Regions from separate parts of the Streptomyces sp. NPDC026092 genome, predicted to be linked through region 1. Evidence: riboswitches for the same ligand, from Rfam matches in the RefSeq annotation. Region 1 holds a riboswitch; each other region holds the start of a gene.
The links. A riboswitch is a leader RNA that binds a small molecule or an ion and turns the genes downstream of it on or off. The one in region 1 is predicted to bind cobalamin.
Positions count from the first base shown of each region.

Region 2: it holds a riboswitch for cobalamin, as region 1 does, so the genes downstream of both, cobN (cobaltochelatase subunit CobN) here and metE (5-methyltetrahydropteroyltriglutamate--homocysteine S-methyltransferase) in region 1, are expected to answer to the same signal.
Region 3: it holds a riboswitch for cobalamin, as region 1 does, so the genes downstream of both, AB0F56_RS13840 (energy-coupling factor ABC transporter permease) here and metE (5-methyltetrahydropteroyltriglutamate--homocysteine S-methyltransferase) in region 1, are expected to answer to the same signal.

Region 1 covers NZ_JBEZYN010000001.1:313,318-322,961, forward strand. Annotated here, with positions in the region: gene metE (5-methyltetrahydropteroyltriglutamate--homocysteine S-methyltransferase) at 1-1,628, opposite strand, end outside; cobalamin riboswitch at 1,791-2,011, opposite strand; gene AB0F56_RS01440 (3-hydroxybutyryl-CoA dehydrogenase) at 2,137-3,027, opposite strand; gene aceB (malate synthase A) at 3,024-4,622, opposite strand; gene aceA (isocitrate lyase) at 4,815-6,095, opposite strand; gene AB0F56_RS01455 (short-chain fatty acyl-CoA regulator family protein) at 6,506-7,912, shown strand; gene AB0F56_RS01460 (cation:proton antiporter) at 7,923-9,185, opposite strand; gene AB0F56_RS01465 (TrkA C-terminal domain-containing protein) at 9,191-9,644, opposite strand, start outside.
Region 2 covers NZ_JBEZYN010000004.1:274,731-284,374, forward strand. Annotated here, with positions in the region: gene AB0F56_RS08550 (cobalt-precorrin-6A reductase) at 1-683, shown strand, start outside; gene AB0F56_RS08555 (precorrin-2 C(20)-methyltransferase) at 779-2,281, opposite strand; gene AB0F56_RS08560 (precorrin-8X methylmutase) at 2,278-2,913, opposite strand; gene AB0F56_RS08565 (cobalamin biosynthesis protein CobG) at 2,928-4,178, opposite strand; cobalamin riboswitch at 4,234-4,373, shown strand; gene cobN (cobaltochelatase subunit CobN) at 4,410-8,024, shown strand; gene abc-f (ribosomal protection-like ABC-F family protein) at 8,195-9,644, opposite strand, start outside.
Region 3 covers NZ_JBEZYN010000007.1:112,114-121,757, reverse strand. Annotated here, with positions in the region: gene AB0F56_RS13855 (ATP-binding cassette domain-containing protein) at 1-438, opposite strand, end outside; gene cbiQ (cobalt ECF transporter T component CbiQ) at 435-1,184, opposite strand; gene AB0F56_RS13845 (energy-coupling factor ABC transporter substrate-binding protein) at 1,194-1,556, opposite strand; gene AB0F56_RS13840 (energy-coupling factor ABC transporter permease) at 1,556-2,254, opposite strand; cobalamin riboswitch at 2,283-2,507, opposite strand; gene AB0F56_RS13835 (PTS fructose transporter subunit IIA) at 2,572-2,976, opposite strand; gene dhaL (dihydroxyacetone kinase subunit DhaL) at 2,973-3,587, opposite strand; gene dhaK (dihydroxyacetone kinase subunit DhaK) at 3,596-4,588, opposite strand; gene AB0F56_RS13820 (aldo/keto reductase) at 5,171-6,208, opposite strand; gene AB0F56_RS13815 (ABC transporter transmembrane domain-containing protein) at 6,205-9,644, opposite strand, start outside.

The sequences.
Region 1 (9,644 bases):
CGCGAGATGTCGCCGGCCAGGATCGGCGGCCGGACGTACCGGGTGCCGTACGACTGGACCCACCCGTGCTGCGTGGCGAGGTACCCGGTCAGCTGCTCGGCGAAGTACTGGACCATGTCGTTGCGTTCGGGCTCGCCGTGCACCAGGACGTCCAGACCGGCCTTCTCCTGGAATGCGATCACCTCCTGGACCTCCGCCTTGACGCGTTCCTCGTACCCGGCCGTGTCGATCCGGCCCGCGCGCAGGTCGGCGCGGGCGGTGCGCAGTTCGTCCGTCTGCGGGAAGGATCCGATGGTGGTCGTCGGCAGCAGCGGAAGCCCGAGGTGGGCGTGCTGGGCGGCGGCCCGCTCGGCGTACGGCTGGGAGCGGCGGGTGTCGGCGGCGGAGACCGCGCCGGTACGGGCGCGCACGGCCGGGTCGCGGGTGAGCGGGGACTCCGCGCGTGAGGCCAGGTCGGCCCGGTTGGCGGCCAGTTCGGCGGCGATCGCGGGGGTGCCGTGGGACAGGCCCTTGGCGAGCGTGACCACCTCGGCGGTCTTCTGCCGGGCGAAGGCGAGCCAGCGCAGGATCTGCGGGTCGATGTCCCGCTCGGCGGCGGCGTCGAGGGGGACGTGCAGCAGGGAGCAGGAGGCCGCCACGTCGACCCGGTCGGCGAGCCCGAGCAGGGTGCCGAGGGTCGTCAGGGACTTCGCCAGATCGTTGACCCAGATGTTCCGGCCGTCGACCACGCCGGCGACCAGGCGCTTGCCCGGCAGCCCGCCCACGGCCGCGAGGGCCTCCAGGTTGGCGGCGGCGGAGCCGGTGAAGTCGAGCGCGAGCCCCTCGACGGGGGCTTTGGCGAGCACGGGCAGGGCCTCGCCGAGCCGGTCGAAGTACGAGGCGACCAGCAGCTTCGGCCGGTCCGTACGGCCACCGAGTTCGCGGTGGGCACGGGCGGCGGCGTTCAGCTCGGCCGGGGTGCGGTCCTGGACCAGGGCGGGCTCGTCGAGCTGCACCCACTCGGCGCCCGCGGCCCGCAGGTCGGCGAGGACCTCGGCGTACACCGGCAGCAGCCGGTCGAGGAGCGTCAGCGGGTCGAAGTCGGCGGCCACCCCGGGCGCGGGCTTGGCGAGCAGCAGATACGTCACGGGGCCGACGAGGACCGGACGGGCCGTCAGGCCGAGGGAGAGGGCCTCCGTCAGCTCGGCGACCTGCTTGGTCGAGTCGGCCGTGAAGACCGTGTCCGGCCCCAATTCGGGTACCAGATAGTGGTAGTTGGTGTCGAACCACTTGGTCATCTCCAGCGGCGCGACGTCCTGCGTACCGCGCGCCATGGCGAAGTAGCCGTCGAGCCGATCGGCGGAGACTGCGTCGCGGTGCCGCGCGGGGATCGCGCCGACCATGACGGTGGTGTCCAGGACGTGGTCGTAGAGGGAGAAGTCGCCGGTCGGCACCTCGTGGACGCCCGCCTCGGCGAGCCGGCTCCATTGGGTGCGGCGCAGTTCGGCGGCGGTGGACCGGAGGGCGTCGGCGGTGACGCGGCCCTTCCAGTACCCCTCGATCGCCTTCTTCAGTTCCCGGTGCTGCCCCTGACGGGGGTAGCCGTACACGGTGGCCCGTGCTGCCGCGGCTGCGGGCTTGGTGGTCACGGAGATCTCCTTCGCGAGATGAATCCCTGAGATCCCGGCGACGGGACGAGAGCGCGAAGGGGAGACCGACCGGACGGCCGACCTCGCGCCGTACGCGCGTGTCTCCGTCTCGTGTGGTCGCCGACCCACCCTCGAGGTCACCGGAATGTCCGCGCACGCATGGTCCGTACGCGGGCAGTTGGCAGGTCTTCGGACTCGCGGGCACATCCTCCACGGGGGAGGACACCTACTGGCCGTCGCTTCCCAGACCCGTACGGGTCCAGTGCGTATGACGGCGGTCGTTCCCGCTCACCGCTGCGGGGCAGTCCCGGATTCCCACCGGGTTCCCTCTTACGACGCATCCCATCCGGCTGACGGGGCGAACCAGCTGCACCGGCCACCCTAAGGGGCTGGCCGGCGCCGTGTCGGGAGATGCCCACCATGCGGATGGTGAGGTGAGACACGCCCGTCGGTCCGCCCCGCCGGTCCGCCCGGTCCGTCGCCCGGTCGGTCCGCCCGTGGTCCGGGCTCAGCCCCGGCCCGCGTACGGGTGGAACCCCCGGCCCGTCTTGCGGCCGAGCAGCCCCGCCTCCACCATCCGCTGGAGCAGCGGGGGCGGCGCGTAGAGAGGCTCCTTGAACTCCTCGTACAGCGACTCCGCGATCGAGGCGACGGTGTCGAGACCGATGAGGTCGGCCAGCTTCAGCGGGCCCATCGGGTGGGCGCAGCCCAGCTCCATGCCGGCGTCGATGTCGGCGGCGGTGGCGAAGCCGGACTCGGCCATGCGGATCGCGGCGAGGAGGTACGGCACGAGCAGCGCGTTGACGACGAACCCGGCCCGGTCCTGCGAGCGGACGACCGTCTTGCCGAGGACGTCCGTCGCGAAGCGCTCCACGCGGGCGACCGTGTCCGGCGCGGTGTGCAGCGAGCTCACGACCTCCACCAGCGGCAGCACCGGCACGGGGTTGAAGAAGTGAAGGCCCACGACCCGGTCGGCGCGGCTCGTCGCCATGCCGAGGCGCATCACGGGCAGCGAGGAGGTGTTGGTCGCCAGGACCGCCGACGGATCCTCGACGATTTTGTCGAGACGGATGAACACCTCGGTCTTCGCGTCCGCGTTCTCGACGACGGCCTCGACCACGAGCTGGCGGTCGGCCAGCTCCTCGAGATCGCCCGTGAAGACGAGCCGGTCGAGGGCGCCTTGCGCCGCGGCCGGCTCCAGCTTGCCCCGGCGTACGGCGCGGTCCAGGGAGGCGGTCACCCGCTCCCGCGCGGCCCGTGCGGCCACGGCGTCCGTCTCGCAGACGATCGTGTGCCGTCCGGCCCGCGCGCAGACCTCCGCGATACCCGCCCCCATCTGGCCGCCGCCGACCACCCCGACGCGGGTGATCTCCTCGGCGCCCGTGATCGCGGCGCTCATGAGCGGGGCTCCGGGTGGTGCACGAGGTGCCGGGAGTAGGCGTCCGGGGTGAAGAACAGCGGCAACTCGCCGCTGAGGGCGTTTCGTTCGAAGATCGCCCCCACCTCCTCCAGCGGGGCCCACGGGTGCTGGGCGCCGAGCGTGTCGAGCTCCTCGTCGAGCAGCCGTACGACGGTCTCCCGGTCGATCAGCCGGTGCCGCACCCACTGCCAGATCTGGACGCGGGCGATCTCGGCGGTCGCCGCGTCCTCCATCAGCCCGTCCAGGGCGACGGCGCCCTGACCGCGCAGCCAGGCGGCGAAGTAGCCGAGCGCGACCGCGATGTTCGTGCGGAGGCCCTCCTGGGTGGGCGGTCCGCTGATCCGGCGTACCGACAGCAGGTCCGCCGGGGTGACCTCGACGTCGTCCCGCGTCCGGTGGATCTGGTCCGGCAGGTCGCCGAGCACGGCGTCGAACACCTCGCGGCAGACCGGGACGAGACCGGGATGGGCGACCCAGGAGCCGTCGAAGCCGTCCTCCGCCTCCCGCTCCTTGTCGAGCCGCACCTTGGCGAGCGCCGCCTCGTGGGCGGCCGGGTCCTTGCTCGGCACCTGGGCGGCCATCCCGCCGATCGCGTGCGCGCCGCGCTTGTGGCAGGTGCGCACCAGGAGTTCGGTGTAGGCCCGCATGAACGGCGCGGTCATGGTGACCTTCGCCCGGTCGGGCAGGAGGAAGTCGGTGCGGTGGCCGAAGGTCTTGATCAGGCTGAACAGGTAGTCCCAGCGGCCCGCGTTGAGACCCGAGCTGTGCTCGCGCAGCTCGTAGAGGATCTCCTCCATCTCGAAGGCGGCCGTGATCGTCTCGATGAGCACGGTGGCGCGGACCGTGCCCCGGGGGATGCCGAGGAGCTCCTGCGCCAGCAGGAACACGTCGTTCCACAGTCGGGCCTCGTACCGGTTCTCCAGCTTCGGGAGGTAGAAGTACGGGCCGTGGCCCGCGTCGATCTGGCGCTGCGCGCAGTGGAAGAAGTACAGGCCGAAGTCGACGAGCGAGGCGGGCACCGGGGCGCCGTCGAACTCCAGGTGCTCCTCCAGGAGGTGCCAGCCGCGCGGCCGGACGACGATCGTGGCGAGCCGGTCGCGGTCGGCGAGCCGGTACTCCTTGCCGTCCTCGCTGGTGAAGTCGATCCGCCGGTCGATCGCGTCGCGCAGGACGAGCTGACCGCCGACGACGTTCTCCCAGGTCGGCGCCGTGGCGTCCTCGAAGTCCGCCATCCATACGCGGGCACCGGAGTTGAGGGCGTGGACCGCCATGCGGCGATCCGGCGGACCGGTGATCTCGACCCGCCGGTCGGTCAGACCGGGCGCCGGTGGCGCGACCCGCCACGCGAGGTCGTCACGGACGGAGGAGGTGACCGGGGAGAAGACCAGCGGGGCCCCGCCGGCCAGGCGCAGGGCCTGGCGGCGGCGCTCCTTCATCAGGTCCAGTCGGCGTTCGCCGAACGCCTCCGCCAGCTTCCCGACGAAGTCAAGGGCGGCGGGGGTGAGGATCTCGGCGTGCCGGTCACCCGGTGCGGCGAGAACGCGGACACGGTGGGTCAGCGCGGTGGTGGGCATCGGATTCTCCTGGGGTGGGACCTGAGGGAGGCTGGACGGGACCCGGGGCCGGGCCCGACGGGTCCCGGGACCGGACCTGGCGGACCCGTTTCGGGCCTGGCGGAGCCGTATCGGACCTGGCGGACCCGTTTCGGGCCTGGCGGATTTCGGGCCTGGCGGAGCCGTATCGGGCCTGGCGGACCCGTTTCGGGCCTAGTGGAACTGCTCTTCCTCCGTGGAGCCGGCCAGGGCCGTGGTGGAGGAGGCCGGGTTGACGGCGGTGGAGACCAGGTCGAAGTAGCCCGTGCCGACCTCGCGCTGGTGCTTGACGGCGGTGAAGCCCTGCGCCTGCGCGGCGAACTCCCGCTCCTGCAGGTCGACATAGGCGGTCATGCCGTGCTCGGCGTAGCCGCGGGCGAGGTCGAACATGCCGTGGTTGAGCGAGTGGAAGCCTGCCAGCGTGATGAACTGGAACTTGTAGCCCATCGCCCCCAGTTCGCGCTGGAACTTGGCGATCTGGTCGTCGTCCAGGGCCGCCTTCCAGTTGAAGGACGGCGAGCAGTTGTACGCGAGCATCTGGTCCGGGTACCGCGCGTGGATCGCCTCGGCGAACTCCCGCGCCTGCGCCAGGTCAGGGGTGCCCGTCTCGACCCAGATGAGGTCGGCGTACGGGGCGTAGGCGAGGCCGCGCGCGATGACCGGGCCCATGCCGTTACGGACCCGGTAGAAGCCCTCGGCCGTGCGCTCGCCGGTCACGAACTCGGCGTCGCGCTCGTCGACGTCACTGGTCAGCAGGGTCGCGGCCAGGGCGTCGGTGCGGGCGACGATCAGGGTCGGGGTGTCGGCGATGTCGGCGGCGAGACGGGCCGCGTTCAGGGTCCGGATGTGCTGCGCGGTGGGCACGAGGACCTTGCCGCCGAGGTGGCCGCACTTCTTCTCGGACGCGAGCTGGTCCTCGTAGTGGATGCCCGCCGCACCGGCCGCGATCATCGCCTTGGTCAGCTCGAAGGCGTTGAGCGGGCCGCCGAACCCGGCCTCGGCGTCGGCCACGATCGGCGCGAGCCAGTCGGTGGTGTCGTCGCCGCCCTCGGCCGTCGCGATCTGGTCCGCCCGCAGCAGGGCGTTGTTGATCCGACGGACCACCTGCGGCACCGAGTTGACCGGGTAGAGGCTCTGGTCGGGGTAGGTGTGGCCGGCCTGGTTGGCGTCCGCGGCGACCTGCCAGCCGGAGAGGTAGATGGCCTGGAGGCCCGCGCGCACCTGCTGGACGGCCTGGCCGCCGGTGAGCGCGCCGAGCGCGTGGACGTAGTCCAGGTCGTGCAGCTGCCGCCAGAGCCGCTCGGCGCCGCGCCGGGCCAGGGTGTGCTCCTCGCGGACGCTGCCGGACAGCCGCAGCACGTCCTCGGCGCTGTACGTGCGCTCGATGCCGGCCCAGCGCGGGTCGGTCGCCCAGCGCTGGGCGAGCTGCTCCACGGTCGGGTTCGTCGCTGCCATGATCGTCACCGTCTCCTTGGTTCTGTTGCGTTTGCCAAGCCCTGCACGGCTCTGCCGTGGAGCCCTGGTGGGGTGGCACTAGGTGTCTCTCTGTGGGTCGCGGCCCGCCGGCGCCCGGACGGGGCGGAGGTGAGCAATCTGGCCGCTCCAGGCCGTCGCATCGCCGGGATGGCCGACATCAGGGCGCGAATCGGATCCCGGCTCCGGTCGGGGCCTGTGGGGTCCGGCGGGCCGCACTCAGACTCTGGCACTGGCACGCAGTGCCATCAATCGTGGAGCCATGCCACGTTCTGCGAATCTTCCGGAGCCGGATTGCCATGATTGCGAAGGGTGCGAAGAGTGCCGTCTGGCGTACGCTGCCCCTGTCCCGGACGGACATGGAGGGGACAGAGACGGAGGGGGAGCGCGCGGTGGGCAAGACGTACGCGGGGGCGCGGCTGCGGCGGCTGCGCGAGGACCGCCGGATGAGCCAGGCGGAGCTGGCCCGGACGCTGGGCATCTCGCCGAGCTATCTGAACCAGATGGAGCACGACTCCCGGCCGCTCACCGTGCCCGTGCTGCTGCGGCTCACCGAGACCTTCGGCGTCGACCCGGGCTTCTTCTCCGAGCGGGACACCGGGCGGCTTGTCGCGGACCTCCGGGAGGCGCTCGCGGGAGAGCTGTCCGCGTCCCGCGTCGCCCCCTCCGAGCTGGCCGAACTGGCGTCGCGGCTGCCCGAGGTCGCCCGGGTGCTGGTCCAACTGGGCCGTCGTAACCAGGCGTTGTCCGAGCAGCTGGCCGACGCCGCCGACGGCCGGTACGCGGCCGGGGAGTCGCCGCGCTCCGCGCATGAGGAGATCCGGGACTTCTTCTACCGCCGCCAGAACTACCTCCACGACATCGACCTGGGCGCCGAAGGGCTCGCCGCCGAGATCGGCATCCAGCCGGGCGAGGTCGTCCGGGCGCTGACGGCCCGGCTCGCCGACACCCACGGCGTACGGCTCTCCGCCGAGACCGGCGACCGGCTCCACCACTACGACGGGACGACGCGGACCCTCCACCTCTCCCCGCGCCTGCGGCCCGGGCAGCGTGCCTTCCGCATGGCCACCCAACTGGCCCTGCTGGAGTGGGGTGCGGAGCTCGACCGGCACGCGGCCGAGGACTTCGCGGCCGGTTCGCCCGCCCACGCCCTGGCCCGGATCGGGATCGCCAACTACTTCGCGGCGGCGCTGATCCTCCCGTACCGCTCCTTCCACGCCGTCGCCGAGGAGTTCCGCTACGACATCGAGCGGCTCACCGACCACTTCGGTCTCGGCCACGAGACCGTCTGCCACCGGCTGAGCACCCTGCAACGGCCCCGGCTGCGCGGGGTGCCCTTCTCCTTCGTCCGCGTCGACCGGGCCGGCAACCTGTCCAAGCGGCAGTCGGCGACCGGCTTCCACTTCTCCCGCGCGGGCGGGACGTGCCCGCTGTGGAACGTGTACGAGGCGTTCGCCGCCCCCGGTCGCATCCACGTGCAGATCGCCGCCATGCCCGACGGGCAGCGCTATCTGTGGACGGCCCGCGCCGTCACCCGGCACCGCGGCGGCTGGGGCGAGCCGGGCAAGACCTTCGCGATCGGCCTGGGCTGCGAACTCCGGCACGCCTCACGCCTGGTGTACTCCGACGGGCTTGACCTCGACAACGCGGCGGCGGCCACCCCCATCGGGATGGGCTGCCGGCTCTGCGAACGGCTCGACTGCCCCCAGCGGGCGGTCCCGCCGCTCGGCCTCCCCCTGCGGATCGACCAGAACAGCGGCACCTTCGTGCCGTACCCGGTGGCGGACTCGGCGCGGTGAGAGGGCGGGCTCAGGGGCGCCCGGCGGTGCCGTCGTCCACGGGCTCCAGGGTCTCCTCGGCCGGGGCTTCGGCCGGAGCTTCGACCGGCCTGGCCGCGACGGCGGGGGCTCTGCGGAGGCGAGCGGTGACGCGGGTGGCGATCGGCTCCGTGTAGCGGGCGGTGAGCGGGCCGAGGACGACGAGGACGAGGACGTACGCCGTCGCGAGCGGGCCGAGGGCCGGTTCGACGCCCGCGGTGACGGCGAGACCCGCGATGACGATGGAGAACTCGCCCCGGGCGACGAGCGTGCCGCCCGCCCGCCAGCGGCCCTTGACGGAGATCCCGGCCCGCCGGGCGGCCCAGTAGCCGGTGGCGATCTTCGTCGCCGCCGTGACCACGGCGAGCGCGAGCGCGGGCAGGATCACCGGCGGAATGCTGGCCGGATCGGTGTGCAGACCGAAGAAGACGAAGAACACCGCCGCGAACAGGTCCCGCAACGGGCTCAACAGATGGTGGGCGCCCTCGGCGACCTCGCCCGAGAGGGCGATGCCGACGAGGAACGCGCCGACAGCGGCGGATACTTGGAGCTGCTGGGCGATGCCGGCGACGAGCAGCGTCAGACCGAGGACGACCAGGAGCAGCTTCTCCGGGTCGTCGCTGGAGACGAAGCGGGAGATGAGCCTGCCGTAGCGGACGGCGACGAAGAGGACCGTGCCCGCGACGCCGAGGGCGATGGCGAGAGTGACGCTCCCGGCCGCCAGGCTCACCCCGGCGAGCAGGGCGGTGACGATCGGCAGGTAGACGGCCATGGCCAGGTCTTCCAGGACCAGGATGCTCAGGATGGCCGGTGTCTCGCGGTTGCCGAGGCGGCCGAGGTCGCTCATTACCTTGGCGATGACGCCGGAGGACGAGATCCAGGTGACGCCCGCCAGGACGACGGCGGCGACCGGGCCCCAGCCGAGCAGCAGTGCCATCCCGGCGCCGGGCAGGGCGTTGAGGGCGAAGTCGACCAATCCCGCCGGGTATTGGGTCTTGAGGTTGGTCACCAGGTCGCTGGCGGTGTACTCGAGGCCCAGCATCAACAGCAGGAGTATCACGCCGATTTCGGCGCCGATCGCGACGAACTCCTCGCTGGTGCCCAGCGGAAGCAGACCGCCCTCGCCGAACGCGAGGCCCGCGAGCAGGTAGAGGGGTATCGGGGAGAACTGGAAGCGTCCGGCGAGACGGCCGAGCAGTCCGAGCGCGAGGATGATCGCGCCGAACTCGATCAGGAAGACGGCGGAGGAGTGCATGCCGCTCACTCCTGGCCGAGGATCGCGGCGGCCGCCTCGACGCCCTCGCGGGTGCCGATCACGATGAGAGTGTCCCCGCCGGCGAGCCGGAAGTCCGGTGCGGGCGACGGGATCGCGTCGGCCCGCCGCAGGACCGCGACGATGGAGGCGCCGGTCTCCGTACGGGTCCGGGTCTCGCCCAGGACGCGTCCGTTCCAGTGCGAGTGCGCGGACAGTTCGATCCGCTCGGCGACCAGGCCCAGGTCGGTGGTGGAGAGCAGGTTGGGGCTGTGGTGCGAGGGCATCAGCGCGTCGATCAGCGCTTCCGCCTCCTTGGCGGTGAGCTTCGCTGACAGCGCGCACTCGTCGGGATCGTCCCGGCGGTACGCGTTCAGTGTCCGGCTGCCGTCCCGGTGGGCGATCACCGACAGACGCCGGTGCTCACGGGTCGTCAGGTCGTAGCGGACGCCTATGCCGGGG
Region 2 (9,644 bases), on a different contig from region 1:
GACGCGTCGCCGCGCCCCGGCTGCCCGCCGGGGAGGTCCGGATCGGCGGCTTCGGCGGCGTCGAGGGGCTCGTGGAGTGGGTGCGCGCGCACGCCGTGGACGCGGTCATCGACGCCACCCATCCTTTCGCCGAGCGGATCAGCTTCAACGCGGCCCGGGCGGCCGCCACCGCCCATGTTCCCCTGCTGGCCCTCCGCCGCCCCGGCTGGGTCCCGGAGTCCGGCGACGACTGGCACCCGGTCGGCTCCCTGCCGGAGGCGGCCCGCGCCCTGGACGGCCTCGGGGAAAGGGTCTTCCTGACGACCGGGCGCATGGGCCTCGCCTCCTTCGCGGACTGCCCGCAGTGGTTCCTCGTCCGCTCGGTCGACGCCCCCGAACCCCCGATGCCCGCCCGCACCGAAGTCCTCCTGGACCGGGGCCCGTTCACCCTCGAAGGCGAGCGCGACCTGTTGGCCCGGCACCGTATCGACGTCCTCGTCACCAAGGACAGCGGCGCCACCGCCACCGCCCCCAAACTCCAGGCCGCCCGCGAGGCCGGCATCCCGGTGATCGTCGTCCGCCGCCCACCCGCCCCGGAGGGCGTGGAAACGGCCGCCTCCGTGGCGGAGGCGGCCGCCTGGGCGCGGGGGCTCGGCCCGCGCGGCGCTGCTCACACGAACGGGCTCGGCACGTTCACGCCTTGAGCGGCGCGCACCGGTCGACGTGCAGCCCCAGGCCGCTCGCTCCCGGTTCGGCGAGGAAGCCGCCGCCCTCGCCCGCCCGGCCTCGGCGGTCCCCGTCACGCCTCCGGGTAGCGCCGGGGCGTCCACGTGATCGTGCGGCCGTCGCCGCGCTCGACCGCGCGCGTCTGCGAGGAGCCGATCAGCAGCAGCGTGCGCATGTCGACCTCGCTCGGCTCCAGGTCCTTCAGGGTCATCACCCGCACCGACTGCTCCGGCCCGCCGACGTCCCGCGCCACGACCACCGGCGTCTCCGGCGCACGCAGTTCGAGCAGCAGCTCGCGGGCCGCCGCCACCTGGTGCGTACGGGACTTGGAGCCCGGGTTGTAGAGCGCCAGGACCAGGTCCGCCTCGGCCGCCGCGCGCAGCCGGGCCGCGATGACCTCCCAGGGCTTGAGCCGGTCGGAGAGCGAGATGGTCGCGTAGTCGTGGCCGAGCGGGGCACCCGCCGCGGCGGCCGCCGCGTTCGCGGCCGTCACACCCGGCAGGACCCGTACCGGCACATCCGCGTAGGCGGGGTCGGACGCCACCTCCAGGACCGCCGTCGCCATGGCGAAGACACCGGGGTCGCCGCCCGAGACGACCGCGACCCGCCGCCCGCGCCGCGCCAGGTCGAGGGCGAACTCGGCCCGCTCGGACTCGACCTTGTTGTCGGAGCCGTGCCGGCGCTGCCCGGGGCGCAGCGCCGGGACCCGGTCGAGGTACGTGGTGTAGCCGACGAGGTCGTCGGCGTTGACGAGAGCGCCGCGCGACTCCGGCGTCAGCCAGGGCGCGCCCGCGGGGCCGGTGCCGACGACGACGACCTCGCCCCGCTCGCGTACCGGCGAGGCCTGGTCGATACGGGAGGGCAGCACGGCCACCGAGAAGTACGGGACCGTCTCCGGGTCCACGTCCGCCAGGATCTCCGTCCGCTCGCCCGCCATGAACGCCCGCTCCACGTACCGCGCGTCCTCCAGGCGGCCCGCCCGCTCCAGGGCGCGCCGCACGGTCGGGAACGTCCGGCCGAGCTTCATCACGACCGCCGAGTCGGTGCCCGCGAGCCGGGCCGTCAGCTCGTCCTCGGGCAGCGTGCCGGGGATGATCGTCAGGACCTCCTCCGCCTCGCACAGCGGCTCCCCGAGCCGGGCGGCAGCCGCGCTGACCGAGGTGACACCGGGGATGACGGTCGTGTCGTAGCGGTCCGCGAGCCGCTTGTGCATGTGCTGGTACGAGCCGTAGAAGAGCGGGTCGCCCTCCGCGAGCACGGCGACCGTGCGACCGGCGTCCAGGTGGGCGGCGAGCCGGGCGGCGGCCTCCGCGTAGAAGTCGTCGAGGGCGCCCCGGTAGCCGCCGGGGTGGTCCGTGGTCTCGACCGTGAGCGGGTACATCAGCCGCTCCTCGATCTGGTCGGCACGGATGTGCTCGGCCGCTATCGAGCGCGCGATGGACCGGCCGTGCCGGGCCGAGTGGTACGCGATCACGTCGGCGCCCGCGATGGCCCTGACGGCCGCGAGCGTGAGCAGCTCCGGGTCGCCGGGCCCGAGGCCGACCCCGTACAGCTTGCCGGTCGTGGACCCGCTCATGCCTGGATCTCCGCTTCGTGGGCGAGGGCGTTGATCGCGGCGGCGGTCATGGCGCTGCCGCCGCGCCGGCCGCGTACGACGAGGTAGTCGAGGCCGAGAGTCTGGGCCGCCAGGGCCTCCTTGGACTCGGCGGCGCCGATGAACCCGACCGGGATGCCGAGGACGGCGGCGGGCTTGCCCGCGCCCTTGGCGACCATCTCCAGGAGGTGGAAGAGGGCGGTGGGCGCGTTGCCGATGGCGACGACGGAGCCTTCGAGGCGGTCGCGCCAGAGTTCGAGGGCGGCGGCGCTGCGGGTGGTGCCGAGTTCGGCGGCGAGCGCGGGCACGGACGGGTCGGAGAGCGTGCAGACGACCTCGTTGTCGGCGGGCAGCCGCTTGCGGGTGACGCCGCTGGCGACCATCTGCGCGTCGCACAGGATCGGCGCGCCGGCGCGCAGCGCGTCCCGGGCGCGGGTGACGACCTGCGGGGAGTGCGCGATGTCGCGGACGAGGTCGGTCATGCCGCAGGCGTGGATCATGCGGACGGCGACCTGGGCGACGTCGGCGGGCAGCCCCCCGAGGTCCGCCTCGGCGCGGATCGTGGCAAAGGACTGGCGGTAGATCTCCGCGCCGTCCTTCTCGTAGTCGAACATCCTGGTGCTCTCGCTCATCTCGTGGTTGCTGAGGGGACGCGGGCCGCCGCGACGGCTTCGGGGAGGTCGGTACGGAGGGTGGGGCGCCCGGCCACGAGGTACGCGCCCTCGCCGGTGGCGACGACGTCGACCCACGCGGGGGCCTGCGGGTGACCGCAGCGCCGCTCGCACCCGGAGAAGTGGACGGGGAGCCCCCGGTGGCCGGGAACGTCGCCCGGGACGGCGTCCGCGCGCACGTCGGCGAGGGACTTGGCGCAGCCGGGAAGCCCGGTGCAGGCGCCGACGCCGGCCCAGGGGGAGCGGGGGTCGGTGATGAGCCCGTACGCGTCGAGCTCGCCCAGCCGGCGCGCGACGGCGCCTTGGTCGGCGAGGCCGGTGACGACGGCCCCGCGCCAGGGGGTGAGCCGCACCTCGCCCCCGCTCGCGGCGAGCGCCCGCAGCTGGGCGGCGGTCAGCCGGCCGAGGGGCGCGAGGACGTGCAGGGCGTGCGGGCCGAGGGGGCCGGGGGTGACGGGTTCGCACTGTGGAAGCTCGACCGAGGACGCTTGGACCTCGATCCCGGCCCCCGCGAGGGCGGCCGCCGGCTCCGGCTCGTGCCCCTCCGGCAGCTCCCGCACCCGCCAGGCCCCGTTCCCGGCGGTCCGGGCGGCGTCCAGGAAGGCGCCGGCTGCGGCGAGCGCGGCCCGGGGCGCGTCGGCGGCGGGGACGCGGACGACCTGGTCGCCGACCCGCACCCGTACCGAACCCTCTCCTGCGATCAACGTCACATCTCCGCCGAGCCCGGCCACATCGCCGCGCCCGTCGTCCAGGACGAAGAGGAACCGGCCGGACAGGGCCGCCGTCCAGGGCCGTGCGCACAGCAGCGCGTCCAGCTCGCGGGCCCACAACTGCACGTCACCGTGGCCGAGTCCGTCGAGCCCGGCCGCCGGCGAGGCCACGATGTTCCGGACCCGCTCATGGGTCGGGGAGGGCAGCAGCCCGGCCTCCGAGAGCCGCTCGGCCAGCTCGCCCCCGCACCCTTCACCGAGCCCGCGCAGCTCCACGTTCCCTCGGGAGGTGACACTGACCCGTCCGTCGCCGAGATCTTCCGTGACCGACGCGAGCACGCCGACCTGACGTACCGTCAAAACCCCTGCGGGCAGCCGGAGTCGAGCGAGTCGCCCGTCGTCGGCGGCGTGCAGCCGAAGCGCCCCGGGGCAGGCGTCACCACGGTCCCGTACGGGCGGTTCGCCCGGGTTGGGTGTTGTGGGTGGGGTGGGCGGCATGGCGGCGAGCATACCCACGTCGTCAGCGGCCCAGACCCGGCCCCGAAGAGGCACGATCTACTATGCAGATCGGCATGGGGTCCCAGGACCCCGGGGAGGAAGCCCGGTGAGAATCCGGCGCGGTCCCGCCACTGTGAGCCAGGTTCCGGAAGGAGCCGGGTGAGTCAGGAACTCCTGCCGTCCACACGACCACCCGGGGCGCGGACAACCCCGAGGAAGGCCTGCGCACGCATGCGAATTCTGTTGCTGTCGCACTCCGACACCGACCTGCTCAGCGCCCGCGCGGCCGGCGGTCCGGTCGCGTACCGGTTCGCCAACCCCTCCCGGCTCTCCCTGGACGACCTGCCCGGTCTCCTCGAAGGCGCCGACCTCGTGCTCGTCCGGCTCCTCGGCGGGCTGCGGGCCTGGGAGGACGGCCTCGACGCGCTGCGCGCCGCCGGGAAGCCGCTGGTCGTGCTCTCCGGCGAACAGGCCCCGGACGCCCAGCTCATGGAGGCCTCCACCGTTCCCGTCGGCGTCGCCACCGAGGCCCACGCCTACCTGGCGCACGGCGGACCGGCCAACCTGGAGCAGCTCGCCCGGTTCCTCTCCGACACCGTGCTGCTGACCGGCCACGGCTTCGAGGCCCCGGCCGCCGCGCCGACCTGGGGGCCGCTGGAGCGCACGGCCCGGACGACCGACGGCCCGACCGTCGCCGTGCTGTACTACCGCGCCCACCACATGAGCGGGAACACCGCCTTCGTCGACTCCCTCTGCGAGGCGATCGAGGACGCCGGCGCCCGCGCCCTGCCGCTGTACGTCGCCTCCCTGCGCGCGCCCGAGCCCGAGCTGATCGAGACGCTCAAGCGCGCGGACGCGATCGTCACCACGGTGCTCGCCGCCGGTGGCACCAAGCCCGCCGAGGCGCAGGCCGGCGGCGACGAGGACGCCTGGGACGCGGGCGCGCTCGCCGCCCTCGACGTACCGATCCTGCAGGCGCTCTGCCTGACCGGTTCGCGCGCGGCCTGGGAGGAGAACGACGAGGGCCTGTCGCCGCTGGACGCGGCCAGTCAGGTCGCCGTGCCCGAGTTCGACGGCCGCCTGATCACCGTCCCGTTCTCCTTCAAGGAGATCGACGAGGACGGGCTCCCGGCGTACGTCGCCGACACCGAGCGCGCCGCCCGCGTCGCCGGGATCGCCGTGCGCCATGCCCGGCTGCGGCACATCCCGAACGCCGAGAAGAAGCTCGCGCTCGTCCTCTCCGCGTACCCGACGAAGCACTCCCGGATCGGCAACGCGGTCGGCCTGGACACCCCCGCCTCCGCCGTCGCGCTGCTGCGGCGCCTGATCGCCGAGGGGTACGACTTCGGGGCCGAGGACGACATCCCGGGCCTGGTCTCCGGCGACGGCGACGAGCTGATCTACGCCCTGATCGAGGCCGGCGGCCACGACCAGGACTGGCTCACCGAGGAGCAGCTCGCCCGCAACCCCGTCCGTATCCCGGCCGCCGACTACAAGCGCTGGTACGCGACCCTGCCGCAGGAGCTGCGCGCGGGCGTCGAGGAGCACTGGGGCCCGGCGCCCGGCGAGATGTTCCTCGACCGGTCCCGTACCGCCGAAGGCGACCCAGAAGGCGACATCGTCCTCGCCGCGCTGCGGCGCGGGAACCTGCTGATCCTCATCCAGCCGCCGCGCGGCTTCGGCGAGAACCCGATCGCGATCTACCACGACCCCGATCTCCCGCCGTCCCACCACTACTTGGCCGCCTACCGCTGGATCGCGGCGCGCGCCGAGGACGGTGGCTTCGGGGCGGACGCGATGGTCCACCTCGGCAAGCACGGCAACCTGGAGTGGCTGCCGGGCAAGAACGCGGGCCTGTCGGCCGCGTGCGGTCCGGACGCGGCGCTCGGCGACATCCCCCTCGTCTACCCCTTCCTGGTCAACGACCCGGGCGAGGGCACGCAGGCCAAGCGGCGCGTGCACGCCACGCTCGTGGACCACCTGGTGCCGCCGATGGCCCGCGCCGACTCGTACGGCGACATCGCGCGCCTGGAGCAGCTGCTCGACGAGTACGCGCAGATCTCCTCGATGGACCCGTCGAAGCTGCCGGCGATCCGGGCGCAGATCTGGACGCTGATCCAGGCGGCGAAGCTCGACCACGACCTGGGGATGGAGGACCGCCCGGAGGACGACGGCTTCGACGACTTCCTGCTGCACGTCGACGGCTGGCTCTGCGAGGTCAAGGACGCGCAGATCAGGGACGGTCTGCACGTCCTCGGCGGGGCGCCGGTGGGCGAGGCGCGGGTCAACCTGGTCCTGTCGATCCTGCGCGCCCGGCAGATCTGGGGCGGTACGCAGGCCCTGCCGGGTCTCCGTGAGGCCCTCGGGCTGGACGAGTCGGCCGCGACCCGGACCACCGCCGACGAGGCGGAGGCGACGGCGCGCGAGCTGGTCGAGGCGATGGAGGCGGCGGACTGGTCGGTGGACGCGGTCGCGTCGGTGGCCGAGGGGTACGGCCCCGATGTAGCCGCGGTCCTCCGCTTCGCGTGCGAGCAGGTCGTCCCGCGCCTGGCCGCCACGACCGACGAACTCACCCACGCCGTCCACGCGTTGAACGGCGGCTTCGTGCCCGCCGGCCCGTCCGGCTCGCCCCTCCGGGGCCTGGTCAACGTGCTTCCGACCGGCCGGAACTTCTACTCGGTCGACCCCAAGGCCGTCCCCTCCCGCCTCGCGTGGGAGACCGGCCAGGCGCTCGCCGACTCGCTCCTGGAGCGCTACCGCTCCGACAACGGCGAGTGGCCGACCTCCGTCGGCCTCTCCCTGTGGGGTACGAGCGCGATGCGCACGGCGGGCGACGACGTGGCCGAGGCCCTGGCCCTGCTGGGCATCCGTCCCACGTGGGACGACGCCTCGCGCCGGGTGAACGGCCTGGAGCCGATCCCGCTCGCCGAGCTGGGCCGCCCGCGCGTCGACGTCACGCTGCGCATCTCGGGCTTCTTCCGGGACGCGTTCCCGCACGTCATCGGCCTCCTCGACGACGCCGTACGCCTTGCGGCGGGGCTCGACGAGCCGGCCGAGGACAACTACGTACGGGCGCACGCGCAGGCGGACCTCGCCGAGCACGGCGACGAGCGGCGCGCGACGACCCGGATCTTCGGCTCGCGGCCGGGCACGTACGGCGCGGGCATCCTCCAGCTGATCGACTCGCGCGACTGGCGGACGGACGCGGACCTCGCCGAGGTGTACACGGTGTGGGGCGGCTACGCGTACGGCCGCGGCCTCGAAGGCCGCCCGGCGCGCGCGGAGATGGAGACGGCGTACAAGCGGATCGCGGTCGCTGCGAAGAACACGGACACGCGCGAGCACGACATCGCCGACTCCGACGACTACTTCCAGTACCACGGCGGCATGGTGGCGACCGTCCGCGCGCTGACGGGCACGGCCCCGGAGGCGTACATCGGCGACTCCACCCGCCCGGAGACGGTCCGCACGCGCACCCTGGTCGAGGAGACCTCGCGGGTCTTCCGCGCCCGCGTGGTCAACCCGAAGTGGATCGAGGCGATGCGCCGCCACGGCTACAAGGGCGCGTTCGAGCTGGCGGCGACGGTCGACTACCTCTTCGGCTACGACGCGACGACGGGCGTGGTCGCCGACTGGATGTACGACAAGCTGACGGAGACGTACGTCCTCGACCCGGAGAACCAGGCCTTCCTCAAGGAGGCCAACCCCTGGGCCCTCCACGGCATCGCCGAACGCCTCCTGGAAGCCGAGTCCCGAGGCATGTGGGAAAAGCCGGACCCCCAGACCCTGGCCGCCCTCCGCCAGGTCTTCCTGGAGACTGAGGGCGACCTGGAGGGTGACGACTAGGGCCTGTCCGGCGGATCAGGGCCGGATAGGACGCGGCGTCTGGTGCGGTGCATCGCAAGGCGCCGGAGCGCCTTAATAGCGGAGCTATTCAGGCGTTTCGGCAACGCGGCGAGGTGCCGTGCCAGGCGTCGCGGCCCCGGCCATGATCCGCCGGACAGGCCCTAGTCCCCTCAGCCGACGGGCGCCGGGGCCAGTTCGAGCCGGTGGCCTCGGAAGCCCGCGCGGATGCGGCGGTCGTGGGTGACGATCACCAGCGTGCCGGGGTAGTGGGCGAGGGCGGCCTCCAGTTCTTCTACGAGGGCGGGGGCCAGGTGGTTGGTCGGTTCGTCGAGGAGGAGCAGGTCCGCAGGGCGGGTGACCAGGTGGGCCAGTTCCAGTTTGCGGCGCTGGCCCGTCGACAACTCCCGTACGGGCGTGGTCAGATCGGCCGCCTTGAACAGGCCGAGGCGGAGCAGCTCCTCCTCCCGGCCCGCCCCGAACGCCGTCGCGACCGTGCGGGGGTCGTCCGGGAGTGCGGTGTCCTGGCGGAGCATTCCGACGCGGGGCGGGGTCGTCACCGTGCCGCCGTCCGGGGCCAGTTCGCCCGCGAGGATCTTGAGAAGGGTGGTCTTGCCGGCGCCGTTCGGGCCGGTGACCAGGAGGCGTTCGCCGGGAGGCAGGTGCAGGGCGTCCAGGTGGAGGCGTCCCTCCACGTGTACGTCCGTCAGGGCGACCGGGCCCGCCGCCTCGCCCTCGATGGCGGCCGTGAAGCGGAGAGGTTCCGGGGGCGCGGCCACCGGGTTCTCGGTGAGCCGGTGGTGCTTCTCGCGGGCCGCCCGGATCCTGCTCATCGCGCCGTGCGCCCGTGACCGGGCCCGGAAGGCGCCCGCCCCGCTGAAGGCTGCCGGGGCCTTGCGCGGGATCGCGGAGAAGCGGTCGATGTTCGTGTCGGCGAGGGCCGAGTACCGTGCGAGCTCCGCCCGCCACTCCTCGTACTCCCGCTCCCAGCGCGCCCGTTCGGCCGCGCGGCCGGTCAGGTAGCCGGCGTAACCGTTGCCATAGCGCCGTACCGTCCGCAGCTCGTGGTCGACCTCCAGGACCGCGGTCGTGACCCGGTCGAGGAAGGCCCGGTCGTGGGTGACGGCGACGACGGTGCCCCGGTGGGCGCGCAGCCGCTCCTCCAGCCAGGTCACGGCCTCGTCGTCGAGGTCGTTGGTCGGCTCGTCGAGGAGGAGCAGTTCGGGGTCGGCGGCCAGGGTGGCGGCGAGCGCGAGGCGCGAGCGCTGCCCGCCGGAGAGCGTGCCGAGCGGGCGGTCCCGGTCGAGCGGCGCGCTCTCGCCGAGCTGCCGCAGCGTCGTCTCGACCCGCCGGTCGGCGTCCCGGCCGCCGCGCGCCTCGTACGCGGCGAGCAGCGCGGCGTACCCGTCGAGGTCCCCGGTGCGGTCCAGGGCCGCCTCCGCCGCCCGGATCGCCCGCTCCAGCTCCCGTACGTCGGCGAGCGCGAGGTCGACGGCGTCGCCGACGCTCGCCGTGCCGGGGAGGTCCAGGGTCTGGGCGAGATGGCCGAGACCACCGGGGGCCTCGACTGCGACGGTGCCGTTGTCGGGCCGCTCCAGACCGGCGAGGAGCCGGAGGAGCGTG
Region 3 (9,644 bases), on a different contig from region 1:
GTACGAGAGCAGATGCGTCGGCCGGTCCTCAAGGGCGGCGATGTCCAGCGCCTCCAGGGCCTCGCGCACCCGGAGCCGTACCTCCTCCTCCGGAAGCCCCAGGTTCATCGGCCCGAACGACACGTCCTGCCCGACCGAGGCCGCGAAGAGCTGGTCGTCCGGGTCCTGGACCACCAGCTGCACGGTCGTCCGCAGCCGCGTCAGCCCCTTCCGGTCGTACGACACCTCCGTACCGTCGAGCCGGAGCGCCCCGCCGCCGCAGCGCAGGCCGCCGCTCAGGAGCCGCAGCAGCGTCGTCTTGCCGCCGCCGTTGCGGCCGAGCAGCGCGAGCGCCCGGCCCTCCGGCACGGCGAAGTCGACGCCGTCGAGGACGACCGGGCCGTCCTCGTAGGCGAACGTGGCCTTCACCAGTTCCACGACAGGGGGTGCGGGGCTCACGGCAGGGACCTTTCCAGTACGAGAGTGAGGGCGACGAGCCCGGTGAGCAGGCCGGCCGTCGAGGCGAGGAAGCGGCCCGAGACCGCGGCCTCGGGCACCAGGACGCGCAGCGTCCCGTCGTAGCCGCGTCCGGCGAGCCCGGTCTGCAGCCGCTGCGCCCGGTCGAAGGCGCGGACGAACGCCGTCGCGCCGAGCCCGGCGAGCGAACGCCAGGTCGCCGCCCGGGTCGTCAGCCCGAGGCGGGCCGCCTGCGCCTGTCGGATCTTGGATATGGAATCCAAAAGGAGAAAGCTGATCCGGTACATCACCAGCGCCACGTCCACCACGGGCGCCGGCACCCCGGCCCGTACAAGCCGGGGCAGCAGGTCCGAGACGGGCGTCGTGAAGGCGAACAGCAGGACGCCCAGAGACGCCGACGAGGTCCGCAGCAGCAGCTCACCGGCGCGGACCGGACCGTCGTGCGCGAACACGACGAGCCCCCGCGCCCCGCCCACCTCGAACAGGAGCGGGATCGCCCCCGTCACGCAGAAGCCCAACGGGATGCGGAACGCGCGCCACAGCTGACGCCCCGGCACCCCCGCGGGGCCGAGGAGGACGGCGAGGGTGGCCGCCGCGACCAGGACGGCACCCGGCCACGGCGGCAGACAGACCGCGCACAGTGTCAGGCCGAAGCCGAGGACGGCTTTCTCGCACGGGTGACGGCGGCGCCAGCGACTGCTGTGCGCCGCCGCGTCGATCGGCAGCACCGGCGGCGGTTACGCGTCGCCGGACGCTGCCGAGCCGGACGCCGCCCCCGACCGCAGCGCCTTCGCCTCGGCGCGGGCCTCGCCCTGCTTACGGCCCCGGTGCACGCCGAAGTAGTACGCCAGCACACCGGCGCCGAGCGCGGCCTGAAGGGAGAACAGCGCCGACTCGATCTCGCCGGAGGGGGGCTCGTAGAGCGGGCTGAACCACGGCTCGTAGTCGGGAGCGATCTCCGTGATCGCCGCCTCCGCCTCGCCGTCCGCGCCCGCGAACGGCTCCTCCTTGTGGTCGCCGAGGCCCAGGACCAGCGGGAGCACCGCAAGGGCCGCGACGACGAGCAGGAGCAGGGAGTTGATCTTCGCGTTCCGGCTCATCAGGCGCTCGCCTCCGCGTTCTCGTTCTTCTTCCGGGACGGGAGCAGGACCCCGAGCCGGGTCAGGTCCGCCTTGCTGGACTGCGTGAGCAGCCGCATCACGAGGACCGTGAGCAGACCCTCGCTGACGGCGAGCGGCAGCTGCGTGACCGCGAAGATGGAACCGAACTTGGCGAGCGCCCCGACCACACCGCTGCCCGGGTCGGGGAAGGCCAGCGCGAGCTGGACGCTGGTCACGCAGTACGTCGACAGGTCCGCGACGAACGCGCCGAAGAACACGCTCACCATGAGCGGGACGTCGAACCGGCGCAGCAGCCAGTACGTACCGAATCCGGCCCATGGCCCGACGATCGCCATCGAGAACACGTTGGCGCCGAGCGTGGTGAGCCCGCCGTGCGCGAGCAGCAGCGCCTGGAACAACAGGGTGATCGTGCCCAGGACCGCCATCACCGGCGGACGGAACAGGATGGCGCCCAGGCCCGTGCCGGTCGGGTGCGAGCAACTGCCCGTGACCGACGGGATCTTGAGCGCGGACAGGACGAACGTGAACGCGCCGGACGCGCCGAGCAGCAGAGTGGACTCGGGGTTGGCCTTGACCTCACGGGTCAGCGCGCGGACGCCGTGGACGACGAAGGGAGCGGACGCGACGCCCCAGGCGGCCGCGTGCAACGGGGGTAGATACCCCTCGGCTATATGCATGGTTGGGAGACCCTCTCCAGCACCTCGTGGATGGACAACGCACCTTGGCCGGTCTCCTGGCTGACGGGTCATGCCGCCGCGGCTCCGCCTTCCCACACCGCCGCGGTCTCCCGCAGTGGTCCAGTGGCTTCCCCGGAGGGATGGAGCCGGACTTCCCGATCACAGTGGCGAGGGCCGCACCGGTACCGCACCGGTTTCCCGTACACCAAGGCGCTGTGACATTAGTGGGTTGACCAGGTACATCACAACACGGGTACGCCCCCGGACGGTGTGCGACGGATCTCGCGCGCGCCCCCTCACCCCCTCGTGCCCCTCGCTCACTCCTTCCGGTAGGTGTACGCCTCAGCCGCCGCGGCCGTCACCGCGTCCAGGTCTCCGCCCGCGCTCGCGGTGACGAGCGCGGCGACGGCACCTTCGACGAAGGGCGCGTCCACGAGACGTGCCCCCTCAGGCAGCTCGTCCCCTTCGGCGAGGAGCGCCTTGACGGTCAGGACGGCGCTGCCGAGGTCGACGAGGAGGGCCACGCCGGCACCCTCGTCGACCGCCCGCGCCGCCTCGACGATCCGCTCGGAGCTGGTGCCGAGCCCGCCGTCGGGGGTGCCTCCGGCGGCGGCGACCGGCGCGGTCGCCGCGCCGCCCGCGAGCCCCCGGGCCAGGGCGGCGACGGAGTCGGCCACGGCCGCGCTGTGCGAGACCAGCACGATGCCCACCTGACCGGTCATGCGGCGGCCACCTCCGCGAGCGCGGCGATCAGCAGCGCCGACGACGTTGCCCCGGGGTCCTGATGCCCGACCGACCGCTCACCCAGATAGCTCGCCCGGCCCTTGCGCGCCCGCAGGGGTACGGTCGCGAGGGCGCCGGCCTCGGCCGCGTCCCGGGCGGCGGCGAAGGAGGTGCCGAGCGCCTCGGCGGCGGGCACGAGCGCGTCCAGCATCGTTTTGTCGCCGACCTGGGCCCCGCCGAGTTGACCGACGGCGGCGACCCCGGTGGCCAGCGCCGCCGCAAGGTCCTGCCGCGTCACCGTGCCGGCCTCGCCGAGTGCCTTGCCGGTGCGGCGCAGGAGCGTCCCGTACAGCGGCCCGGACGCCCCGCCCACGGTGGAGATCAACTGCCGCCCGGCGAGGACGAGTACGGCCCCCGGCGTGGCGGGCGGCTCCTTGTCCAGCACCTCCGTGACGGCGGCGAAACCCCGCTTCAGATTGGCACCGTGGTCCGCGTCCCCGATCGCCGAGTCGAGCTCGGTGAGCCGATCGGCCTCCCGGTGGACGGCGGCAGCGGCGGCGCCCAGCCACCGCCGGAAGAATTCGGCATCGAACTGTTCGAGCGTGTCCATTTCCGCCCTCACCGACCCCACCGCAGGGCGGCCGTCTGCACGGGCGCGTCCCAGAGCCGCAGCAGCTCCTCGTCGGCCTCGCAGAGGGTCACGGAGCAGCCGGCCATGTCGAGCGAGGTCACGTAGTTCCCGACGAGCGTGCGGGCGATGGGCACCCCGCGCTCGGCAAGGACGCGCTGCACCTCGGCGTTGAACCCGTACAGTTCGAGCAGCGGCGTGGCCCCCATCCCGTTCACCAGGGCGAGGACGGGACCGGACGGCCGCAGGTCCTCCAGTACGGCGTCGACGGCGAAGTCGGCGATCTCGCGCGAGGTCATCATCGCGCGCCGCTCCCGCCCGGGCTCGCCATGAATCCCGATGCCCAACTCCAGCTCCCCCTCAGGCAGTTCAAAGGTGGGACTGCCCTTCGCGGGAGTAGTGCAGGCACTCAAGGCCACGCCGAAACTCCGCGACCGCTCGTTCACCCGCCGCGCGATCGCCTCGACCCGCTCCAGAGGCGCCCCCTCCTCGGTGGCGGCCCCGGCGATCTTCTCCACGAAGAGCGTCGCCCCGGTGCCGCGCCGCCCGGCGGTGTACAGACTGTCGGTCACGGCCACGTCGTCGTCGACGAGCACCTTCGCGATCTGGATGCCCTCGTCCTCGGCGAGCTCGGCGGCCATGTCGAAGTTGAGGACGTCGCCGGTGTAGTTCTTGACGACGAACAACACCCCGGCTCCACTGTCGACCGCGGCGGCGGCCCGCACCATCTGATCGGGCACGGGCGAGGTGAACACCTCCCCAGGACACGCGGCCGCCAACATCCCGGGCCCCACAAACCCCCCATGCAACGGCTCATGCCCGGACCCACCCCCGGAAACCAGCCCCACCTTCCCGTCGACGGGCGCGTCCCGCCGCAGCACGACCCGGTTCTCCACATCGACACGGAGCTCAGGATGCGCGGCGGCCATACCCCGCAGCGCATCGGAGACGACGGTCTCAGGGACGTTGATCAGCATCCTCACGGATACCTCCTGGTGAGACTAGCAGGCACGCTGCTGGGTAGGGTCTTTGCAGGTCAGGGCAGGTGAGGTGAGTTGTGGATCTTGTCGGTTCATGGCCTGGAGGGGCGGCCCTGAGCGGTACTGATGCTGACTTTCCTGACGATAAATCAGCCGGGGGTCGGGTGGACGCGTTTTGCATGTGCGCAGCATGGCGAAATTATCGACGCCCGATCGTGCACGGACACGGGTGTGGACGTGGCCGGGGGTGTCGGCGTTCAGTGGCATGGTGGGAAGGGGGCGGCGCCTGCCGATGGCGGGGGCAACCCGGACGGAATGACTCTCGTGCAGGTGGGGGCGATGAGGCGATCTTCAAGTCCAAGATCTAGCATTTGGACGTCTGTGCAGGTCAGGGGCATGATATGGGCCCCTCGGGTCAGCAAATGGTCAGCATGCGTCGCAGCCCTGTCTCCGCTTGCCGACCCTCCGCCCTCTGCGCAGCGCCTGTGCATGGTTCATCGCTCCCGGGGCCGCGGTGATCGCCACGGCCCCCGGATCGGCTTCGCTGGGCCCTCGGCGGGCCGGGCCCGCCCTGATCCGTCCCCGTCAGCCGAGGGGACGGCGGCGGATCGTCGGCTCGCGCAGGGACGGCGGGGCGTAGCCCGCGTCCTGGGACGACAGGGTGGTGCCCGGGGGAACGATCTTGTCGATCTCGTCCAGGACGTCCGCCGGCAGAGGCCTGTCGGCCGCGCTGAGCTGGGACTCCAGCTGCTCCAGGGTGCGCGGGCCGATGATCGGGGCGGTGACCGCCGGGTGGGCGAGGACGAAGCCGAGGGCCAGTTCGATCAGGGTGAGGCCCGACTGCTCGGCCAGGATCGCGAGCGACTCGACCGCCTCCAGCTTGGCCGCGTTCTCCGCACCGCCGATCTCGAAGCGGCCCGGCTGGCGGGCCGCCCGGCTCGACTCGGGCTGCGGCCCGCCCGCCCGGTAGCGGCCGGTCAGCCAGCCGCCGGCCAGCGGGCTCCAGGGGATCACCGCCAAGCCGTACCGCTGGGCCACCGGCAGCACCTCTGCCTCCACGCCGCGCGCCAGGATCGAGTACGGCGGCTGCTCGGCCACCACCCGCTCACGGCCCCGCCTCTCCGCGATCCACTGCCCCTCGACGATCGACGACGGAGGGAACGTGGACGTGCCGAGGTAGCGGACCTTGCCCTGGCGGACCAGATCGGTCAGTGCGCCGAGCGTCTCGTCGAAGTCCGTGTCCTCCTCCGGCCGGTGCACCTGGTAGAGGTCGATGTGGTCGGTGCCGAGACGCCGCAGGCTGTCCTCGACGGCACGGTGGATCCACCGGCGCGAGTTGCCGAACCGGTTGACGTCGTCTCCCATGCGGCCGTGGAACTTGGTGGCCAGGAAGACGTCGTCCCGGCGATCGGCGAGGGCCTTGCCGACGATCACCTCCGACTCGCCCTGGGAGTACACGTCCGCCGTGTCGACGATGTTGATCCCGGCGTCCAGGGCGCGGTGGATGACGCGGACCCCGTCCTCGTGGTCCGGGTTGCCCCGGGCGCCGAAGTTCATCGCGCCGAGGGCGAGGGCGCTCACCTGCACGCCGGTGCGGCCGAAGGGCCGGTACGGGATGGTCATGACGTTCCTTCCGTGGGGACAGCCGCCGGGATGGGTGTGGGGGCGGCTGTGGGAATGGGTGTGGGGGCTGCCGGGGCCGTGGAGGCGGGCCCTCGTCCGGGTGTCGTCCCGGATGCCGCGATCCGGTCGACGCTCGCCGCCCCGCCGGCGGCGCGGAACGCGTCCCAAAGCCTTCGGTACGGGCCGTGCGCCGCGAGCAGTTCGTGAGGGGTGCCGGCCTCGGCGACCGTGCCGTCCCGCAGCACGATCACCCGGTCCGCGCGGGCGGCGGTGGTCAGCCGGTGGGCCACGACGAGCGTGGTGCGCCGCCGGGTGAGCGCCGCTGTCGCCGCGGCCACCCGGCGTTCGCCGGCCAGGTCGAGCGAGGCGGTGGCCTCGTCGAGCAACAGGACGTCCGGGTCGACGAGTTCGGCCCGGGCCAGCGCCAGCAGCTGCCGCTGGCCCGCGGACAGGCCCCGGCCGCGCTCACCGACCGCGGTCAGATAGCCGTGCGGCAGCCCGGCCACCATCGCGTGCGCGCCGACCGCCCGCGCCGCGGCCTCCACCTCCGCGTCGGTGGCGTCGGGACGGCCGTAAGCGATCGCGTCCCGCACGGTCGTGCCCAGCAGGTACGTCTCCTGCGGGACGACCCCGAGCCGGCGCCGGTACCCCGCCGGATCCAGGGCGCGCAGGTCGGTGCCGTCGATCCGTACGGTCCCGGCGGTCGGGTCGTAGAAGCGGGCGACGAGCTTGACGATCGTCGACTTGCCCGCGCCGGTCGTCCCGACCAGGGCCACCGTCTCCCCGGCGGCGACCCGCAGGCTGACCTCGTGGAGTACCTCACGCCCGCCGTCCCGGTAGCCGAACGACACCCGGTCGAACTCGATCTCGCCGCGCAGCTCGCGCACCGGCACCGGGCGCTCGGCGACCGGTGTGCCGACCGGCTCGCGCATCAGCGTGCGCAGCCGGCCGAGGCCCACGACCGCCTGCTGGTAGCCGTCGAACGCCTGGGACAGCTGCTGGATCGGCGAGAAGAACAACTCGACGTAGAGCAGGAACGCGATCAGGGCACCGGCGGTGAGCCGGCCGTCACGCACCTGCCCGGCGCCGATCACCAGGACCATGGCGGTCGCCGCGGTGCTGAGGAACTCGACGAACGGGAAGAACGTCGCCATCAGCCGCTGCGCCCGCAGCCTGGAGTCGCGGAACGCCCAGGCCAGACGGGCGAAGTCGCGGGCGTTGCGCGCCTCGCGGCCGAAGGCCTGGGTGACCCGGATCAGGGGCACGTTCTCCTGGAGGGAGGCGTTGACCGCGCTGACCCGCTCCCGCGCGTCGAGGTAGGCGGGCAGCGATCGCGCCCGGAACACCGCCGTGGCGGCGACGAGGACCGGCAGGGCGAGGAGCAGGGTGACGGCGAGCTCCGCGTCGATGACGAGCAGGGCGACGAGCACACCGAGCATCGTCAGCAGGGAGACCACGAAGGTCACCAGACCCGTCTGCAGGAACGCCGACAGCGCGTCCACGTCCGTGGTCATCCGGGTCATGATCCGGCCGCCCTGCTCGCGCTCGTAGTAGTCCAGACCGAGCCGCTGCAACTGGGCATACGTCCGCACCCGCAGCGTGTGCAGCAGACGCTCGCCGGTGCGGCCGGTCACCCGCACCTGGGCGACGTTCACCAGCCAGCCGAGCAGCACGACCACCGCCGCGACGGCCGAGGTCGCCAGCAGCACCGCCGGTGCGGACCGGCTGACGCCGCCGTCGACGCCGTGCCGCACCAGGACCGGTACGGCGAGCTGCGCGAGTGCGTCCGCGCCGACCAGCGCGAGACCGCCGAGCAGCGGCAGCCGGAAGGGCCGTACGAGCGTGCGCAGTCCGAAGTCCGGGTCCCAGGCGCGGGCCTGCTCGGGCGAGACCTTCGGATCCACGTCCACGCGCGGCAACGCCGCCAGTCGCTCCCGGAGTTCCTCGCCGGCCGGGGCCCCACCGAGCAGCCCTCCGCCCGGCCCCGCGCGGCCCGGCCCGGATGTCGCGGCGGCCTGCGCGTAGACGGCGGCGACCCGCGCCCCGACGTCCGGGCCGGCCGACGGGGCGTCCGGGGCGGGGCGCCACAGCTCCTCGGTGACACCGCGCGGCCGCGGCGGCTCTGCGGCCGACGCCTCGTCCACGCCGAGTTCGCCGGGCTGCTCATCGGGAGACAGCAGCGACCGGTACAGCGCGCTGCGCTCCCGGAGTTCGTCGGGCGTGCCGATGTCGACGACCCGGCCGCGGTCCAGGACGGCGACCCGGTCGGCCAGTTCGAGGGTGGACGCCCGGTGGGCGATGACCAACGTGGTGCGCTGCCGCGCCACTTGCTGCAGACCGGCGTGGATGGCCGCCTCGACCTGGGCGTCGATGGCGGAGGTCGCGTCGTCCAGCACCAGGACGGCAGGGTCGGGCAGGATCGCCCGGGCCAGGGCGATGCGCTGGCGCTGCCCGCCGGACAGGGTGAGGCCCTGCTCGCCGATCACGGTGTCGTAGCCGTCCGGCAGGGCGCTGACGAACGCGTCGGCCTGCGCCAGCCGCGCCGCGCGGCGGATCTCCGCCGACCCGGCGTCGGGACGCCCGTAGGCGATGTTCGCCGCGATGGTGCCGGACAGCAGATGCGGCTCCTCGAAGACGAAGCCGATCCGGGCACGCAGTTCGGCGAGCCGCAGTCCGCGGACGTCGACGCCGCCGACCCGTACCGTCCCGGCGGCCGGGTCGAAGAACCGGGGCAGCAGCGCCGCCGCCGTGGACTTGCCCGACCCGGCCACGCCGACCAGGGCCAGCGTCTCCCCGGGTTCCACCCTCAGGGTGAACCCGTCGAGCAACGGGGCGGCCGTGGCGTCATGGCCGAACACCACACCGTCCCACTCCAGGGCCGGCGCCCCGTCCGGCACGGCGACGGCGTCCGGGGCGTCGGTGATCTCGGGAGCCGTGTCGACGATGTCGAGGACCCGCTCCACCCCGGCGCGTGCCTGCGGCCAGACGGTGAGCAGCATGGCCACCTGGCGTACGGGCGTCACGAACGAGCCGAGATAGGCGTTGAACGCGACGAAGGTGCCCAGGGAGATGCTGCCGTGCAGCGCCAGCCAGCCGCCCAGCGCGAGCACGGCGACCTGCCCGAGGGCCGGCACGGCCTGTAGCGCCGGGTTGTACCTGCTGGTGAGCCGGGCGACCCGGAACCGCGAGAAGAACAGCCCGCGCGACCGCCGCTCCAGCTCCGCCAGTTCACGCTCCTCCTGTCCGAACCCCTTGACCACGCGGACGCCCGCGACCGCCGCCTCCACGGTCGACGCGACCTCGGCCGCCTCCTGCTGCGCGTGCCAGTTGGCGGGGAACAGGTGGCGGCGGCTGCGGTACGCGATCAGCCACAGCACCGGGCCGACGACGAGGGCGACCAGGGTCAACAGCGGCGTCAGCGTGAACATCAGCGCCA